One region of the Thioalkalivibrio sp. ALJ4 genome, then DNA from elsewhere that is predicted to be linked to it. Evidence: predicted binding sites of a transcription regulator. Region 1 holds the regulator's gene; the other holds the start of a gene.
What was found. Region 1 encodes sigma-54, which starts transcription at its own class of promoters, with help from an activator protein. Its sites were predicted from a motif close to TGGCANGNTNCNTGCTT; they were not measured.

Region 1 (4,397 bases):
CGATCTGCCGGCGATGCGCCGTGTGGGGCTCGGCATCGCGGTGGCGGATTCCCACCCGCTGGTGTTGCAGCATGCCGACTGGGTCACGCAGGCCCCCGGCGGGCGCGGCGCGGTGCGCGAGGTCTGCGAGGGTCTGCTGGCGGCCCAGGGGCGGCTGGAGGCCCTGTTCGCGGAGTACGTCGACGGATGAAGTGGGTGGCCGGACTGGCGGCGCTGATCCTGTTGCCAATGGCGGCGCTGGTGGCCGGCGCTGTTGCCAGCGAGCACGAGCCGGAGGGCGAGGTGACGCTGGAGATCGAGGGCTTTACGCTGCACGCGACCGGCGAGGACGGCGAGCTGAGCCACCGCCTGCGCGGAACGCGTCTGCGCGAGTTTGGCCGCGACGGCCCGCAGCTGATCGACGACCCCGACCTGGATATCTTTGACGCCGGCGGTATCGAATGGCACTGGACTGCGCCCGAGGCGCTGCACCGACCGATGGACGAGATCCTGGACCTGATCGGCCCCACGCGGGGGGTGCAGCCCGAGCGTGACGAGCGCGTGCGCACGGTGATTGAATCCGCCGATATGACGGTGGCGACCGACACCATGATCGCCACCTCCGATGCCCCGTCGACGCTGGAGCAGCCTGGCCTTTTCCAGCGGGGCACGGGTCTGCGCGTCGACTCGCGAGGGGATACCATAGAGCTGTTCCATGACGTGTACACGCTCTACAGCGAGTCGGGCGAGGAGGAAGCCGCAAATGACTGAACGTGGTGGGTCGTCGCTCGCCCGGGCCGGATGGCCCGTGCTGCTGGGCAGTGCCTTGTTGCTGCTAGCCGCGCCGGTCATTGCCCAGCAGCAGCCCCTGCCGGTGGAGATTACCGCCGATCGTGCGGAGATGGACGACCGGCGGGGCGTAAGCACTTATACCGGTGATGTGGTGGTGATTCGCGGGGACATGACACTGGAGGCCGACAAGGTCTATGTGCGCAGCCGCGACCGACGCCCTTACGAGATGGAGGCCCACGGCGAGCCCGCGCGGCTGGAGTCCCCGGACCCGGAGACGGGCGAGATGCGCATCGCCACCGCGCTGCGCATCGACTACCTGCTGAACGAGGACCGGGTGATCCTGACCGACCAGGCGCATGTGATCACGGCAGCCGAGGAAGCGCGCGGCAAGCGCATCGTCTACGACCTGGAGACGGATGTGATCGAGGCCGAGCGTGGCGAGGCCGATGACGAGCGTGTACGTATCAGGATCCAGCCCCGCGAAGACGACGAATGAACGAGCTCGACACCAGCGCGCCCGCCGCGGCCGGTGGCGAATCTGCGCCGATGGCCGGCTATCTGACCGGCCGCGAGCTGACCAAGCGCTATGGCAAGCGTACGGTGCTGGATCGTGTCGACGTCGATCTGGCACCAGGGGAGGTCGTGGGCCTGCTGGGACCGAACGGCGCAGGCAAGACCACCTGTTTCTACAGCCTGGTCGGCCTGATCCGGCCCAATCGTGGCCGCATCACGCTGGGTGACCGGGACATCACCCGGGCCCCGATTCATTCGCGGGCCCGAGCCGGGCTGGGCTACCTGCCGCAGGAGGCCTCGATCTTCCGTCGGCTGAGTGTTTGGGACAACCTGCAGGCGGTGCTGGAGCTGCGCTCGGAGCTCGACCGCCACGAGCGACGCCGCATCGGCGATGCCCTGATCGAGGAGTTCCAGCTGGAGACCGTGCGCCACAGCCCTGGGATTGCCCTGTCCGGGGGCGAGCGTCGCCGCGCCGAGATCGCGCGGGCACTGGCCGGTGACCCGCGCTTTATCTGCCTGGACGAACCGTTTGCCGGCGTGGATCCGATTTCCGTGGGTGATATCCAGGCCGTGATTGGGCATCTGGCCCAGCGCGGGATCGGTGTGCTGATTTCCGACCACAACGTGCGCGAGACCCTCGGAATCTGCGACAGGGCCTATATTCTTAGTGAGGGCCGCATCCTGAGCGCCGGGACCCCGCAGGAGCTGCTGGACGACCCCCAGGTGCGCCGCGTGTATCTCGGAGAAAACTTTCGACTGTGAACATTGATCAGTGTTTCCTTAAGATGATCTTGATGGTCACCATGGACCTCAAACCGCGATGCTGAAACCCGGGCTCAATCTGCAGCTGGGGCAGACGCTGACGATGACCCCGCAGCTGCAACAGGCGATCCGTCTGCTGCAGCTTTCCACGCTGGAGTTGCAGGCGGAGATCCAGCAGGCGCTGGAAAGCAACCCCATGCTCGAGCAGGTGGAGGACGAGGGCGAGGAGGCCCCGCCCGAGCGCCCGGAGGAAGGGGGCGAACGGGTCGACGGGGATCGCATGCAGGCCGACACGGCTGGCGATGACGTGATCCCCGAGGAGTTGAGCACCGACAGTCGCTGGGACGACATCTACGAGCCCGCCCCGAGCCCACGCGGCCTGGACGACCGCGACCCGCTGGAGAATACCTCCGACGGCGAGGACGAGGGCCTGCAGGACCACCTGCTCTGGCAGCTGCATCTGAGCCACCTGACCCCACGAGACCAACGGATCGGGGCGGCGCTGATCGACGCGATCAGCCCGGACGGCTATCTGGACAGTGAACTCGAGGCGCTGGCGGAGATGATCAGCCAGGGCGAAGACGAGCCCGTGGGGGTCGACGAGGTCGAGGCGGTGCTGCACTGGATTCAGCAGTGCGACCCGCTGGGCGTCGGTGCGCGGGACCTGCGCGAGTGCCTGGAGATCCAGCTGCGCCATTTGGCGCCGGATGCCCCGGCGCGTGACGCGGCTCGAGCCATCCTGGAAAACGGCATGGAGAGCCTGGCCAAGCGGGACTACCGAGCCCTGCAGCGCCAGTCCGGCGTGCGCGACCCGGACGAGCTGGCGCGGGCGCTGGACCTGATCCGCACCCTGAATCCGCGGCCCGGTGCCCAGATCAGCGAGTCCACTTCGGAATACGTCGTGCCGGATGTCTATGTCCGCCATGACCGCGATGGCTGGCGCGTGGACTTGAACCCGGAGATTGCGCCGCGCATTCGCATCAACGATCTCTATGCGGGCATGGTGCGGCAGGTCTCCGATGCGCGTGATAGCGCGTTTATGCGCGATCAGTTGCAGGAGGCGCGCTGGTTCCTGAAGAGCCTGCACAGCCGGAACGACACCCTGCTGCGGGTCGCCCAGGCCATCGTCGTGCGCCAGCAGGGGTTTCTCGAGCATGGTGAGGTTGCCATGCAACCGCTGATCCTGCGCGATATCGCCGAGACCCTGGAGATGCACGAATCGACCATCTCGAGGGTGACTACACAGAAATACATGCACACCCCGCGTGGGGTATTCGAGTTCAAGTACTTCTTTTCCAGCCATGTTGGCACAGCCGATGGCGGCGAATGCTCGGCGACCGCGATCCGTGCCATGATTCGGGAATTGATTGGTGGCGAGACCCCGAACAAGCCACTGAGTGATGCAAAACTGGCCCAGATCCTGTCGGATCGGGGCATTAATGTGGCCCGACGCACCGTGGCCAAGTACCGCGAGGCTATGCACATACCGTCTTCCAGCGAACGCCGGCAGATGGCGAGTATGCCCAGTGGAACCAAGCAAAAAGGAGCCTGACCATGCAGATCAATCTGACCGGCCATCACGTCGATATCACCGACGCCCTGCGCGACTACGTGAACGAAAAGTTCGCGAAGCTGGAACGCCACTTCGACAAAGTGATCGACGTGCATGTGGTGCTGACCCACGAGAAAAACCAGAACCTGAACAACAAGGCGGAGGCCAATCTCCAGGTCAGCGGCAATCACATCCACGCCGAAGCCAGTCACGAGGATATGTATGCGGCGATTGATGGCCTGATCGACAAGGTGGATCGTCAGCTGATCAAGCACAAGGAAAAGGTCAAGGACCATCACCGCGCCGAGGGTGCCCAGCGCAACCGCGAACAGGCCCTTTAACGCAATGACCATTGCCGAGCTGATCACCCGCGCCCGTATCCGGCTGGAGCCCGAGTGTTCCAGCCAGAAACGGGCGCTCGAGACCCTGGCCGAGTTGCTGGCCGTCGGCGGCGAGGAGTCCGCCGGCCCGGCCAGCGGGGCCATCTTCGAGGCCCTGTCTGCCCGCGAGAAGCTTGGCTCCACCGGTCTGGGGCATGGCGTGGCCATCCCGCATGGGCGTCTGGCCGAGCTCGATGTCCCCCGGGTCGCGGTCCTGCGGCTGGACCAGGGGGTCGACTTCGACGCCATGGATCACGAACCCGTGGACATCCTGATCGCACTGCTGGTGCCCGAGGCGGCGACCAGCGCGCACCTGGACCTGCTGGCGCAGCTGGCGCGCGGTCTCTCGCAGCCCGACAATATCGCCTCGCTGCGCCGTGCCGGCGACGCGGACGCCCTGGAACGCGAACTGACCCGGG
Region 2 (4,397 bases), on a different contig from region 1:
GGGAGTTGAAGCGGGCCTATCCCGACGAGGCGGATGCACTGGGTCGGCTGGCGGCCTCCTCGAACGTGCTGGACGTGACCTCGATGCATCTGCTGGTACGCAAGGACTCGCCGCATGCGCACCTGGTGCCACGCATCGACAAGGTCCTGCGGGAGCTGGGGATCTGACCCCTGCGCTGGAGAGACGTTAGTCCTGCGGGTCAATCGCGGGGACAGGCCGGTCCTCGTCCCGCCAGTCGAACAGGATATGCAGGATCGGTTCGACCGCGGGGGGGTATTCCGTCAGGGGGCCGGGAACCAGGAGACCGCGGTGCGAGGCCTCCAGGATCTCGGGTTCGGGGTGTCCCTCCAGTGACAGGGAATCGATCGGCACGACCCCGTCTCCCAGTCCTTCGCTGGTGTCCTCCCACCACTCTTCGATGCGCGCGGGCAAGTCCTCGATGCCGAACTGCTCGCTCAGGGATCGCAGGCTGGCCTCCATCGCCGGGGTCGGCTCGGGTACCACGCCGCCGATGATTCGCACGGGAATGTCCTCTGGCCAGGGGCGCTGATTCAGGTCCGCCAGAAACTCGCTGTCGGGCCGCAGATCGATCTTGGCCGCGCCCGTGCCGTCGCGAAGACCGGCGAAAAGCGAAAAGCGTTGCTCACGTATGTCGGCCAGCCATTCGCGCACCTCGAGCCAGACGCGCAGGCGTGCCCAGTCGGAGCCCTGGTTCGGGGTGGCGACCAGGATTACGCCGGCAATGGGTGGCCCTTCGACCCGCGGAGCCTCGTCGATGGGGTGTCGCCAGCGGGTGACAAAGTCGCGGATCACCAGGCCGCCCATGCTGTGGCCCACCAGGATCACGGGCTGTTCGGCCTCCAGCGTCTCCCAGTACTCGGCCAGGAGGTCGGCGCTGTGATCAATCGCCTGATCGTTCGGGTAGCGAAACTCCCAGCCATTGATGCCGGCCGTGTCGAGGGCGGACGCCAGCGTGTCCCAGATATCGCCGGGCTCGTCGAGCCCGTGCAGCATCACGACTTCGGGGCGGGTGCTGTCGTCGAATACCGTGGATCGCGGGACAAAGCCGCGAAGCTCGTCGGGTAGCTCCATGACCTCCGGAAACCACTCGTGCAGGCGGTCCTGGACCTCCACACGCAACTCGCGCTCCTGCTCCGGGTGCTGCTCCGTCCATGTGACCCAGGCGATGAACGCGAGTAGCGGCAAGCCGAACAGGACGGCGGCAGCGTACAGGCGCTTGCGGGCGGGTCTTTGGCGGCGCGGTCTGTGGGTCATATCACTCAAGGAAACACTGATTAATGTACACGCTCGCGCTCGAGTCGCTTTTGCGTGCGAACAAGGCGCGGTGACCGCCGTGCAGTCATTCTGCACAAGGGAGCCGCAACGCCGTGCGCGCGCCCGTTTTTGATAACAACGAGCGGCCGAGCCCCTTCGTTTATTGAGTTGTGGGGTTGGTACCCCAGGTTCCCCGATCCTGCGTTGCGCCGCTTGCGGGTAGTACCTCTACCCGCTGCACGATGCGCCTTGCCTCGGCAAACCTGGGGTACCAACGCGAGTGTGTCCATTAGTCAGTGTTTCCTTAACAATTGAGCATGCGCGGGTGGATCGCAAGCCTGGCGCGGTGCTGGATGTGACAAGCGGGGCACGGGGTATGCGAGGCGTGATGTGTATCATGCCCCGTATGATTCTGTCGGAGTGTCCGCATGCGTAATTCGCCGCTCTTGTTGTTGCTGTTTCTGCCGTTTTTTCTCTCGGCCTGTGCCGGACTGGATGTCCGCGACTTCGGTTTGAACGGCGAGGGGAGTGGTGGTGACCGGGCGGAAGAGGCGGTCCGCGAGGCCCTTCGAGTCGGCACCGAACGAACCGTGGAACGGACGGGGCAGGAAGACGGCTACTGGGGCAACCAGGCCATACGGATCGGTCTGCCGCAGGAGTTGCGGCAGGCCGGGGATGTGCTGCGCAGCGCTGGCATGGGCAGCCAGGTGGATGATCTCGAGCGGCGCATGAACCGGGCCGCCGAGGCGGCCGCACGGGAGGCGGCCCCGGTGTTTGTGAGTGCGATTCGGGGCATGCAGCCGTCCGACGTGCACGCGGTACTGCGCGGTGATGACGATGCCGCGACCCAGTACCTGCGCGGTGCGTCCGAGTCGGATCTGCGCGAGCGCTATGCGCCCGTGGTGCGCGAGCATATGGAGGGTGCCGGGGTGTACCGGGTGTACCAGCCGCTGCGCGATGCAGCCAGCCGTATCCCCGGCCTGGCCGATCTGGATGTGGACCTGGATCGCTATGTGACCGACCACGCACTGGATGGTCTGTTTACCATTCTGGCGGACGAGGAACGTCGCATTCGCGAGGATCCGGCCGCGCGCACGACGCAGCTCCTGCGGGAGTACTTCGGGTCAAGCTAACCCAGGCGCCGAGCACAAACGGCCGGGCCCCGTGGCATTGCGCCTCGGGGCTTTTTTGTGGGTGAAGGGCCTTGCCGGCGTTGAACGAGGCGGCCCCAGGGAGTGAGTCGGAGCGACACGGGTCGGGGCGATGCATGTGTCTGAATGACCCACCTCTGGATGTGATTGGGACCCGTCCGATCACTGCATTCAGGTGCGGAAACCGCCTGGCGGCGCGGCATGCGGCATTCAGGCCATGTTGGCACGGAGGCTGCATCGCTACGGGTCAGACCGCGCGTTCATTGCGACGGGCTAACGCAATCCAACCAATCTGAAGAAGCAGGAGGCGCAGAATGGGACACAAGACCGGTACAACTTATTCGATCGCCCTGGCTCTAGGGCTCGCATTGGGTGGTGCGGGCACGGTGGCAGCGGATGATCCGCATGTGTTCGAGCAGGAATGGACCGATGATCCCGAAATGTCCGCCGAGGACGTCAGTGAAAGCGATCTGGAAAGCTTTCTGGCGGCCGCGGATGCGGCCCAGGACATCCGCGCGGAATACGCAGATGACATCGCGGAAGCAGAAGGCGAGGGGGCCCAGGAGCTGCGCGACGAGGCCAACGACGAGATGGTCGCCGCAATCGAGGATGAAGGGCTGACCGTCAAGGAATACCAGGAGATTGCTTACCTGATCGACAACGACAGCGATCTTGGTGAGCAATTCGCCGAGGTGGCGGGGGACTCGTAGCCTCCACCAGCACTACGCCTGCTATCTCCCAGGACCCCGGTGGGCGAACCGCCCACCGGGGTTTTCTACGCCCGGGCGCCGCTCGGCGTCGGCGGGTGGTCCGGGTCAACCTCCTCGATCAGCAGAAGGGACGGAATTTCGTCCGCGGTCAGGGGCCGGGCGAAGTAAAACCCCTGGATGCGGTCGAACCCGAGTTCCTCGCTCAGGTCGATCTGGTCCCGGGTCTCGATGCCCTCGGCAACGGTCTTCAGCCCGAGCGATCCGGCCAGCAGTGCGATGCCTCGTGCGAGGTCTTCGGCCGAGGGGTCGTGGCCGAGGCTGGATACAAGCTGGCGGTCGAGCTTCAGCGTATCGATCGGAAACCGATTGAGATAGGCGAGGGACGAATACCCGGTGCCGAAGTCGTCGATGGCGAGCTGTACCCCCAGGTGCTTCAGCGCCTCGAGGGCGGGTTCGGCGTCCTCGAGCGCGAGCACGGTCTCGGTGAGTTCGATGGTCAGGAGTTCGGGTGGCAGGTGGTGGCGCTTGAGCGCGGATGCGACGTCGTACGCGAGTTCGGGGCGAATGAAGTCGCGGGCGGAGAGATTGATCGCGGTGTACCAGGGTTCGCGGCCATGGACCTGCGCAAGGGTCTTCCACTCCTCGGTCTGTCGGCAGGCCTCGGCGATCACCTGCGCGCCGATGTCGTGTATTAGCGAGGAGTCCTCCGCCACGTCGAGAAAGTCCGCCGGCGTCAGCTCGCCGTGCGCCGGGTGCTGCCAGCGGATCAGCGCCTCGACCCCGACGAATCGATGCTGGCGGATCGAGTAGATCGGCTGGTAGCGCAGAAAGAACTCGTTGTGTTTCAGGCCCCGGCGGATATCGAATTCCTGACGCATGCGCCGCAGTTCCTCGGTGACCGGATGCAGCGCGGGAATGACCAGCCAGGCCATCAATTGCCCGATCCCGACGAAGAAGGCGGTGCGCGTCAGCCAGCGTTCGGTCTCCTGTGCGGTGGCGGCGGCGACGTCCACATAGGTCAGGGGCCCGGCCAGTACGCCGGCCACCAGTGCCACGACGAGGGCGGCGCCGGGCCCAAAGCGCGCGGCGGCAAACAGGATGGGCACGTAGTAGAAGTGCGGCACGATGCTGTCGGCGCCACCCGCCAGGTACGGGATCAACCAGGAGAGCAGCAGGCCTGCGACGATGATCAGTGTCGCGGAGACAAAGGACATCCCGACCCAGGCGCGGAGCGTCGTTCGAGCCAGGTAGTCGGAATACC

Region 2: the regulator sigma-54 is predicted to act here: its motif matches at 2,648-2,664, upstream of C936_RS0109810 (DUF4168 domain-containing protein).

What each region holds. Positions count from the first base shown of each region.
Region 1 covers NZ_KB897917.1:971,341-975,737, forward strand. The annotation lists gene kdsC (3-deoxy-manno-octulosonate-8-phosphatase KdsC) at 1-190, shown strand, start outside; gene lptC (LPS export ABC transporter periplasmic protein LptC) at 187-750, shown strand; gene lptA (lipopolysaccharide transport periplasmic protein LptA) at 743-1,267, shown strand; gene lptB (LPS export ABC transporter ATP-binding protein) at 1,318-2,046, shown strand; gene C936_RS0104595 (RNA polymerase factor sigma-54) at 2,105-3,598, shown strand; gene hpf (ribosome hibernation-promoting factor, HPF/YfiA family) at 3,601-3,939, shown strand; gene C936_RS0104605 (PTS sugar transporter subunit IIA) at 3,944-4,397, shown strand, end outside.
Region 2 covers NZ_KB897919.1:61,910-66,306, forward strand. The annotation lists gene C936_RS0109795 (transporter substrate-binding domain-containing protein) at 1-167, shown strand, start outside; gene C936_RS0109800 (lecithin--cholesterol acyltransferase) at 187-1,275, opposite strand; gene C936_RS0109805 (DUF4197 domain-containing protein) at 1,704-2,408, shown strand; gene C936_RS0109810 (DUF4168 domain-containing protein) at 2,741-3,136, shown strand; gene C936_RS0109815 (bifunctional diguanylate cyclase/phosphodiesterase) at 3,202-4,397, opposite strand, start outside.